One region of the Lactiplantibacillus sp. B652 genome, then DNA from elsewhere that is predicted to be linked to it. Evidence: predicted binding sites of a transcription regulator. Region 1 holds the regulator's gene; each other region holds the start of a gene.
The links. The regulator Rex, encoded in region 1, represses fermentation and respiration genes when NADH is low (regulators of the CRP and FNR family bind a similar motif). The targets are predictions, from matches to a motif close to TTGTGAANTANTTCACAA.

Region 2: the regulator Rex is predicted to act here: its motif matches at 2,044-2,061, upstream of adhE (bifunctional acetaldehyde-CoA/alcohol dehydrogenase).
Region 3: the regulator Rex is predicted to act here: its motif matches at 2,049-2,066, upstream of MZO40_RS08865 (iron-containing alcohol dehydrogenase).

Annotation. Positions count from the first base shown of each region.
Region 1 is NZ_JAMSKY010000010.1:56,441-59,640, forward strand. It holds gene MZO40_RS12365 (ABC-F family ATP-binding cassette domain-containing protein) at 1-1,348, opposite strand, end outside; gene MZO40_RS12370 (redox-sensing transcriptional repressor Rex) at 1,517-2,194, shown strand; gene MZO40_RS12375 (CPBP family intramembrane glutamic endopeptidase) at 2,306-2,950, opposite strand.
Region 2 is NZ_JAMSKY010000001.1:583,310-586,509, forward strand. It holds gene MZO40_RS02500 (phenolic acid decarboxylase) at 1-395, opposite strand, end outside; gene MZO40_RS02505 (PadR family transcriptional regulator) at 511-1,065, shown strand; gene MZO40_RS02510 (universal stress protein) at 1,325-1,786, shown strand; gene adhE (bifunctional acetaldehyde-CoA/alcohol dehydrogenase) at 2,088-3,200, shown strand, end outside.
Region 3 is NZ_JAMSKY010000006.1:75,945-79,144, forward strand. It holds gene MZO40_RS08860 (NAD(P)-dependent alcohol dehydrogenase) at 1-431, shown strand, start outside; gene MZO40_RS08865 (iron-containing alcohol dehydrogenase) at 780-1,952, opposite strand; gene MZO40_RS08870 (hypothetical protein) at 2,248-2,643, opposite strand; gene yjeM (glutamate/gamma-aminobutyrate family transporter YjeM) at 2,945-3,200, shown strand, end outside.

The DNA.
Region 1 (3,200 bases):
CAGATAGGGCGTGAACCGGTTTGTCGACATCGGCACCCGTGAAGAGGAAACTTCCCAAAATCGTCCGAATATCCTTTTCAGGCGTGGTGGGATGTTCGTCCCAGAGTTCACTTAAGACGGTCTTTTTGTCATTTAAGTTGCGTTGCTCTTGGTCATAGTAGCCCGTGACAACGCCGGTACCGAAGACGGCCTGGCCTTTGATGAACGGAATCTGGCCGAGGATACTCTTGAGAAAAGTCGACTTACCGATTCCGTTTGGACCCACGATGGCAATGGCTTCGTGCTTCTTAACGTTTAAGTTATCCGGTTCCGACAGAATATGCCCGTCGTAACCGACTGCGGCATCCTTGACGGTCAAAACGATGTTGCCGCTTTGCTTCGCAGCGTGAAAACCGAAGTGGGCCGTTTTTTCATCACTATCAGGACGGTCGATCCGGTCCATCTTGGCCAACTGTTTCCGCCGCGCTTGAGCTCGTTTGGTCGTCGATGCCCGCACGATATTCCGGTTGACAAAGTCTTCAAGCTTGCTAATCTCGGCTTGTTGCTTTTCGTAATGTTTCCACTGAGCTTGAATCCGAGCGGCCTTTTCTTGCACAAACTGGTCGTAGTTCCCGGTATAGTGTACCATTTCGTGATGTGACAGGTCGTACACTTCATTGACGACGCGGTCTAGGAAGTAGCGGTCATGGCTGACAATCAGTAGGGCACCAGCATAGGATTGTAAGTAACTTTCCAGCCACGTCAACGTTTCAACGTCCAAGTGGTTGGTCGGTTCGTCCAGAATCAGTAAATCGCGCTTTTCTAGTAGTAGCTTTGCTAAGGCCAGTTGAGTTTTTTGTCCACCGGAAAGTTCGGTGACCGACTTGTCATAAACATCGGCATCGAACTGAAAACCGTGTAGGACACCACGGATTTCGGCCTGGTAGCCATAGCCATTTTTCTGTTGAAATTCTGTCTGAACTTGGTCGTAAGTTTTTAAGGTTTGTTGGTAGGCCTGGTCATCGTTCATGATGGCGGGGTCGCTGAGCTGATTTTCAAGCGCATGCATCCGCTTTTCAATGGCGTGTAGTTCAGCAAACACGCTGCTCATTTCTTCCCAGATCGTATTTTGACTATCCAATCCTTGGTCTTGAGCTAAGTAACCGATCGTTAGACCCTTGCGCATCGATATTTGGCCTTCGTCAGGCACGGTCTCGCCGGCAATCATTTTAAGTAAGGTTGATTTACCAGCACCGTTGCGGCCGACTAAGGCAACGCGGGCGTGTTCTTGGATGTCCATTTGTACGTTATCGAACAAGACATCGGCGCCAAAACGCCGCATAACTTGCTGTACTTGTAGTAAAATCACGCTTTATTAAGCTCCTTTCACATTTGATTCGTGAGATAATTGTAGCATATTGTTACGGTTCGACCCAATTATTCGGAATAATAAGTAATTATTATTTCACAAAGTCACAGGTTATGCTAGAATAGTGTCAGCAAATTCACAAACTTTTGATTGGGAGGAAACGTCCGAATGGCAGAGACAAAGATTCCACGGGCAACGGCAAAACGATTACCAATTTATTATCGCTATTTGAATATTTTACTAGACGCAGATAAGAAACGGGTATCGTCAACTGAATTGTCCGAGGCGGTTAAAGTAGATTCAGCAACGATTCGGCGTGATTTTTCGTATTTTGGGGCCCTCGGTAAACGCGGGTATGGATACGATGTTGAAACGCTGCTGGCATTTTTCAAAAAAATTCTAAATCAGGACACGCTAACCAACGTCGCGCTGATTGGGGTCGGTAATTTAGGCCACGCCCTGTTGAATTTTAATTTCCATAAAAATAGTAATGTCCGGATCTCAGCGGCTTTTGATGTTAATGAAGCCATTGCAAATACGGTCCAGAGTGGGGTTCCCGTCTATCCAATGACGGAACTCAAAAAGCAATTGATCGAACAACAGATTGAAATTGCCATCTTAACGGTGCCAACAACGGTTGTTCAAAAGATTACCGATGAGTTAGTTGATGCGAATGTTAAAGGCATCATGAACTTTACCCCATTGCGGATCTCAGTTCCAGAAACAGTGCGGGTTCAAAACGTTGATTTAACCAATGAATTACAGACCTTAATTTACTTTATTGAACATTATGGTCAACAATTGGGTGACAACGGTCAAGATGAACCAGACGAAGATGAAGATTAGTCTGCGCATGCATCTCAAGATTATGATACCAAAAAGCTTCTCTGAAATAAATTTTCGGAGAAGCTTTTTTGAACGTCTAAATTAATGCCACGAACGAATAAGCGACGCAATCTAATGAAGTGCAGTCAAGAGCGTCGGTACTACGACCGCAGCGTTCATCAAAATATGAGACGTCATCGAAGTCTGAATTCGGCCGGTATGTTGATAGAGCCAGCAGAACAGCAATCCAACGAAGGCGTAGAGAATTAGATGACCATCTGCGTGGGCGAGGCTGAAGAGAAAGCTCGAAATCAAGGCGGCCCCGATTTTGCCGGTCACCGCACTCAAGTTGCCAAAGATGACCTTGCGGAAGACGATTTCTTCCATAATTGGGGCACCCACGATAATGGCTAAGAAAAATACCGGGTATTGTTGCCCAACGGTGAGTAGGGTCGACGTATTGTTGGAAGCCGTCGATTGCCCCAACATCGCAGTTATTTTAAGAATCAGGACTTGGCCGACAATGACTAGGACGAGCCCAATCAGGCCCCATAGGATGGCGACCAGCCAGTTACTGCGCTGCTGCTCAACGGCGTTTTTGGCTGTCATTCGGCGTGCTAGCCACAGCAATAACAGTGCGCCGACCAAGTAGTCGACCGTTTGAATCAAGAAGACTTGGGACCCCAGTTGATGAAAGGCGGCCACTAAGACGCTTGGTAGCGCATAAACAATAAAATAAATAATCAGAATTAAGATTGATTGGCGGCGATTAACCATCAGCTCACGTCCTTTTTGAAAGTTTGTTTGATTTTTTCATTAACACACGCATTGTGTTCGTTAATTTATCATGAATCATGATTAAATCATGGTGTTTTCTGAGTTCAAGCCCGCCAGCTGAGACCCGCTGGAAACAGTGCGAATTTGCGTAAACCTGCTGTTGTGGATGCTTCCTACGCCGGCTGGAAGGTATTTCTGACAACGCTGGAACGCGATGGACACAGATTTAAGCCGACAAACCACGTCTTAA
Region 2 (3,200 bases), on a different contig from region 1:
GGAACAACTAGTTTTGGATAAGTCGCGTACTTTTCACGAGACTGTTCCATTAAATCAATGTGTTCGTTTTGGAACGTGACCGTGATTTCAGGATGGTCTTGGACCCACTTAGGGAAGAAAATCGTCCCGTTTAATTTGTTTTCGTTAGGCAAGAAGTCAAGGGCGACATCGGTACCAGTTGGTTCTGTCCAGGCAACTTTGTAAATGCCGGGTGTCAACATGACGATGTTCGCTTCTTGATCCTTGACCCACCGACCGGCGACCATGCCACCGTGAATCCGGTAGTCAACGGTGTGGTCGTTTTTCGCGTACCATTCATATTCCCAACCGTTGTCGTAAGTGTAAATAAAGTGGGTGCCGAGGAAGTCATCTAGCGTTTTAAATTCTTTCGTCATTTAAATTACCTTCTTTTAAAAATATATGTCATTTAAAACGTGTAAATTATTACATGTTTTAATCAACAAGGTTAGTGTATACTGTTATCAAAGAATCGTCAAGGAGGAATATCCAATGGCGCAAAAAAATAAGTTGCAATTTATTATTCTAGGGTTGTTAAATCAACAACCGTTAACGGGTTACGACCTGACGAAGGCCTTTGATGATGAGATCGGGGAATTCTGGCAAGCCCAACATAGTCAAATTTATCCGCAATTAAAACGCTTAGAAGAGCAGGGCTACGTGACCCATGAAATCACCGTCAGTGGCGAAAAGTTGGAAAAGAAGCTCTACCACGTGACGACAACTGGTCGCGATTTACTCCATGAGTGGATCAGTATCGGCACGCCGGATTTGACGGCCACTAAGGACGAATTTATTTTAAAACTCTATTTCATTCAAACGAATCAAGATCCGCGTTTGCGCGAGATGCTTACCGAACAACTGACCTTGCACACAGCCAAGCTGACCCACTTGCAGCAGCGACTCGAGAGCGTGTTTCCAAAACCAGCGACTGCGAAGCAACACTATGGTCATTATTTGATCTTACAACACGCGATTGGCCGTGAGACGTACTACGTTGACTGGCTTAAGCAGACGCTGCAGGCGTTGCCGAAGAAATCGGAATAGGCGCATACTGGCGTGACGGTGGCATCAGGCGACTAGTGTGATTGGTACATTGACGTTCGAGTACCGTTTGGTTTGGCAGTCGATGTTTTCAAGCAGATGTCGCGGGCAACCAGGGAGTAGCAGGCGTGTGTTGAACCGCGGCGATGATTTAAGCTGCCGGCGAGAGCGCCTCTGGTGAGAAATCGTCCGTTAGGGGTGTGAAACTGGTATAATGACAGTGGTCAATATCAATTCAACTCAATGAGACGAGGAGATTACTATGGAAAACTCAAAAATGCAAGAACCACTCGTTTATCGACGCATTCTGCTTACCGTTGATGAGGACGACAATACTTCATCTGAACGGGCCTTCCGTTACGCAACGACATTGGCCCGCGATTACGACGCACCGCTGGGAATTTGCTCGGTGCTGGAAAGCGAAGATATTAATATTTTTGATTCACTGACCCCGTCGAAGATCCAAGCCAAGCGCAAACACGTTGAAGAAGTCGTCGCTGAATATGTTCAGCTTGCTGAACAACGTGGCGTCAAACGGGTCGAACCACTGGTTTACGAAGGTGGCGACGTGGATGATGTGATCTTGGACCAAGTGATTCCGGATTTCAAACCTGACTTATTGGTTACCGGTGCGGATACGGAATTTGCTCACTCTAAGATTTCGGGTGCAATTGGGCCCCGGTTAGCACGAAAAGCCCCAATCTCCGTTATTGTGGTCCGATAAAGCGGTCCAACAGGTGACATCGACTGATGTCATGATTACTCAGTTATTACTAAAAAGAATCGTGGTCCGACAGGTTAGTCGTCGGTGACCGCGATTCTTTTTTAGCTCACCTTGTTCATTAATGAACTTAGCGATCGAAAAAACTTTATTGGCGATAAACACCGCTAAAAAGGCGATTTCACTATTATTTATATACTAAAAACCAATTATTTTATAATTTATTGTTGCATTATGAGCAAGGATAGCTATAATGGAGTTTGTAAATTAATTCACAAAGGAATTGAAATGGAGGAAGCACTTCATGATTAAGACAGAAAAGAACCAAACCGCCAAGGTTACCGACGAAGTAGACCAGTTAGTTCAACGTTCAAAGAAAGCATTGGCCGTTTTGAAATCGTATACACAAGAACAAATTGATGATCTATGTGAAAAAGTTGCAGTTGCTGCACTTGATAATCATATGAAACTCGCCAAGTTGGCCGTTGAAGAAACTGGCCGTGGGGTGGTTGAAGATAAAGCCATCAAGAACATCTACGCCAGTGAATATATTTGGAACAGCATGCGCCACGACAAGACCGTTGGCGTCATCAAAGAAGACGATGAAGAACAACTAATGGAAATCGCTGAACCAGTCGGGATCGTGGCCGGGGTCACCCCCGTTACGAACCCAACTTCAACGACAGTCTTCAAGACTTTGATCTCCTTGAAGGGTCGTAACACGATCGTCTTTGGTTTCCATCCACAAGCTCAGAAGTGTAGTTCCGCGGCCGCTGATGTGATGCGTGAAGCCATCAAAGCTGCCGGTGGTCCTGCCGATGCCGTTTTATACATCGAACATCCAAGTATTGAAGCGACGGATGCGTTGATGCACCATACCGACGTGGCAACGATCTTAGCCACTGGTGGTCCAAGCATGGTTACCGCGGCCTACTCATCAGGTAAACCAGCCTTAGGTGTTGGCCCTGGTAACGGCCCGACCTACGTTGAAAAGACGGCTGACATTAAGCAAGCCGTTAACGACATTGTGTTATCCAAGACGTTTGATAACGGGATGATCTGTGCCTCTGAAAACAGCGCCATTATTGATAAAGAAATTTATGCGGAAGTCAAAGCAGAATTTATTCGTCTCGGTTGCTACTATGTAAAACCAAAAGACGTTCAAGCTTTAAGTGATGCCGTTATCGATCCTAACCGGCACACCGTTCGGGGACCAGTTGCTGGGAAGACTGCTTACGAAATCGCCCAGATGGCTGGATTAAAGGATGTTGCCAAGGATTGCCGCGTCTTGATTGCTGAAATCAACGGTGTCGGGGTCAAGTATCCATTATCTGGCGAAAAATTATCACCAGTTTTGACCGTTTACAAGGCTGATTCACATGAAGCTGCGTTCAAACGGGCCGATGAATTACTTCAT
Region 3 (3,200 bases), on a different contig from region 1:
CAACGCACGCCATCAACAGTAAAGAAGAAGACCCAGTCGAAGCCATCAAGAAGTTGACGCACGGCTATGGGGTTGACTTCGCTGTTGATACCACCGGTGTTGAACCAGTAATGGTATCCGCAATCCATGCCTTAGCACAAGGTGGGACCGCTGCTTTGATCGCCGTAACGTCTAAGAACATTACCATCAGTTCATGGAACGACCTTTGCGTTGACGATAAGAAAGTCATCGGGGTCAACATGGGTGATTCGATTCCTGGCGTTGATATTCCACGGTTGATCGACTTCTATCAACATGGTATGTTTCCATTTGAAAAGACTGAAAAGTTCTACAAGTTTGAAGATATCAATCAAGCCAATGCCGATTCTGGTAGTGGTAAGACCATCAAACCAGTCTTGATTATCGATGAAGACTACGTGCCTGGTAAATAAGCTTCAGGCTGATGCCTTTAACAGATTGAAATAAGCACAAAAACAACACCGCAACTCTAGCGCAAATCGCGCTGACTGCGGTGTTGTTTTTTATTGACTGTATTGCCGTTGACAGCTGTTAAACGGCGTGATACCCATGATTAGAACTTGATGCCGCGATGGTATTGTTGCCGGCTTTGATGAGTAGTTGCACGATGATTCAACATGTAAAGTCATCGGTAATCATTTAATGAGCGAGGCCATTAGAGATGAGTCGATGAACCAAGCCGTTTCAGAAACCGCTACCATTTAAGTGCTAGCGGCTAGCTTTAGCAATCTTGTACGCTGGGGCAGTCAGTAGGCACGGTTTTACTTCGCGTCATAAGCTGCTTGGAAAATCTTGATGATGTCTTCCTTGGTGCCTTTACGTGGGTTTGAGAAGGCGTTGCCGTCTTTGAGGGCGTTGCTGGCCATGTGCTCGAAGTTCTCGATTTTGGCGCCAATTTCCTTGATTGAGTGCGGAATCCCGACATCTTCACTGAGTTGTTTCATCGCTTTAATGGCTAATTCAGCGGCATCGCGGGTCGACAAGCCATCGGTATTTTCGCCCATGATTTTGGCCAGTTCGGCAAAGCGTTCTGGGCAAGCAATCAGGTTATATTCTTCAACGTAAGGTAATAATAGGGCGCAGCAGACCCCGTGTGGCGCATCGTATTGACCACCGAGTTGATGGGCCATCGCGTGCACGTAGCCTAAGTTGGCGTTGTTGAAGGCCATTCCAGCGAGCATTTCGGCTTCGACCATGTGGGTCCGGGCCTCGAGATTATGACCGTTGGCAACCGCTTCTCGTAAGGAAGATTCAATCAACTTGATGGCTTGAATGCACTGCGAGTCCGTGATCGGGTTATGGTCGACGGAAACAAAGGGTTCAATCGCCTGAACGAAAGCGTCCATCCCGGTAGCGGCGGTTAATCCCTTAGGAACGTCCAGCATCAGCGTTGGGTCGTTGAACGAAACCAGCGGCATGTTCCGCCATGATGCGACCACGAACTTGTAATGGGTGGCTTCATTGGTGATAACGCAGTGGCGGGTGAGTTCTGACCCGGTTCCGGCAGTCGTGTTGACCGCAATCAGTGGTGGCAGAGCGTTTTTGAGCGTTTCGATCCCGGCTAACTTGGTGATGTCGTCACCGTTAGTCATAATAATTCCCGCGCCCTTACCAGTATCATGCGCAGAACCGCCGCCAATCGTAATCAGTGAGTCGGCATGGTTGCTTTCGTAGAGTGCTTTGACGGCTTGAATGTTATGAATTTTGGGATTAGGTTCGACTTGATTGTAAATAACATAGTCGATCCCAGCAGCGTCGAGTGAGGCCCGGACTTGGGCAACGGCACCGTTTGGGAGACTCTCTAAAAATTTATCCGTGACGATGACGGGTTTGTGCATCCCCAGGGTCTTGGCACGGTCGCCAATCTTGCTAATCACACCGGGGCCAAAAAAGTTCACGCTAGGCATTAGGAAATCAAAATTACGTTCAGTCATATCAATTACCTTCTTTTATTGTAATTATTATCATTACTAATTTACAGCCCAAATTATAGTCGCAATAATTACAGTTTGCAATAGGTTTGACGAAAATAATGATATTTTTCACAATATCTAGTGATTGAGTAGGCGGTATCAGGTGCAATATTTAAGATTCAGTTGGCAGAATATGATTAAACTGGCAATCTATCACTTCAATATCTTAGAATATCAAAAACCACCCGTTCAACAATGATTCACAATCTCATTGCCAAACGCGCGGTTTTTAGTCTGAATGATTCAATTTTTGAGTTTAGTACCAGTGGTGATGTTGCCAGAATTTCTTGGCTTTGACCCAGGTGCCGTAGCGGCTTTTAACGTAGGTGTTGGCCCGCTTTTCCTGATTAACAGGGGATAAGTTACCATGTAAGTATGACCGCAATAGTTGGTAACGGCCATAACATTTACCATTGCGCGCGGTATAACTGTAGCCAGATTCGCGATAGGCGATCCAGTTCTTCGCGGCCCGGTTAGCCTTGGAAAGCTTGGCGTTGATTTTCTTGATCTTTTGCGCCTGCGTCAGCTTTTTTGAGGCTTGCGCTGTAATTGTCGTTTGTGGAATCCAGCTGCTAGCAACGTTGACCATCATCCCGAAAGCGCAGCCAATCAGTACCAGCCATAAAATTGATTTCAACCTAAAATTCTTCATCATGTATGTATACCCCGTTTTTACCCTTGATTTCGTCACTCAATTAACCTGATGACTGTAGAATACCCTAATTATGTTGCAGTTATGTTAAAACCAAGTTACTTAGTTATTAAATGAATATTTACTCAATGAAATAGTTAGCGTCAATAATTATTTCTCAACGGAACAACTTAATAATTAGACCGATTATCACATGGAAAAATCATCCGATTGTTAGAGAAACTAAAGCGCTTTATTGCATGCTTACGGTAATCTTAAAATGAGCTAAGCTTTACAACAGTATAAAAGGGGAAGTGCAATAATGGCAACAAAAGATAATGAGAAGATTACGCTAATTGCATTAGTAATGATGATCTTCACCACCGTTTTTGGTTTTGCCAATAGTACGGTTGCGTATTATTTAATGGGCTATAGTTCTATTCTATTTTACCTGGTCGCTGCCGTGCTGTTCTTCATTCCGTTCGCGCTGATGATGGCGGAATTTGGTGCCGCGGTAAAATCTGACAGCAGCGGGATGTACAAATGGTTGGAAGTGAGTGTTAACGCAAAATTTGCGT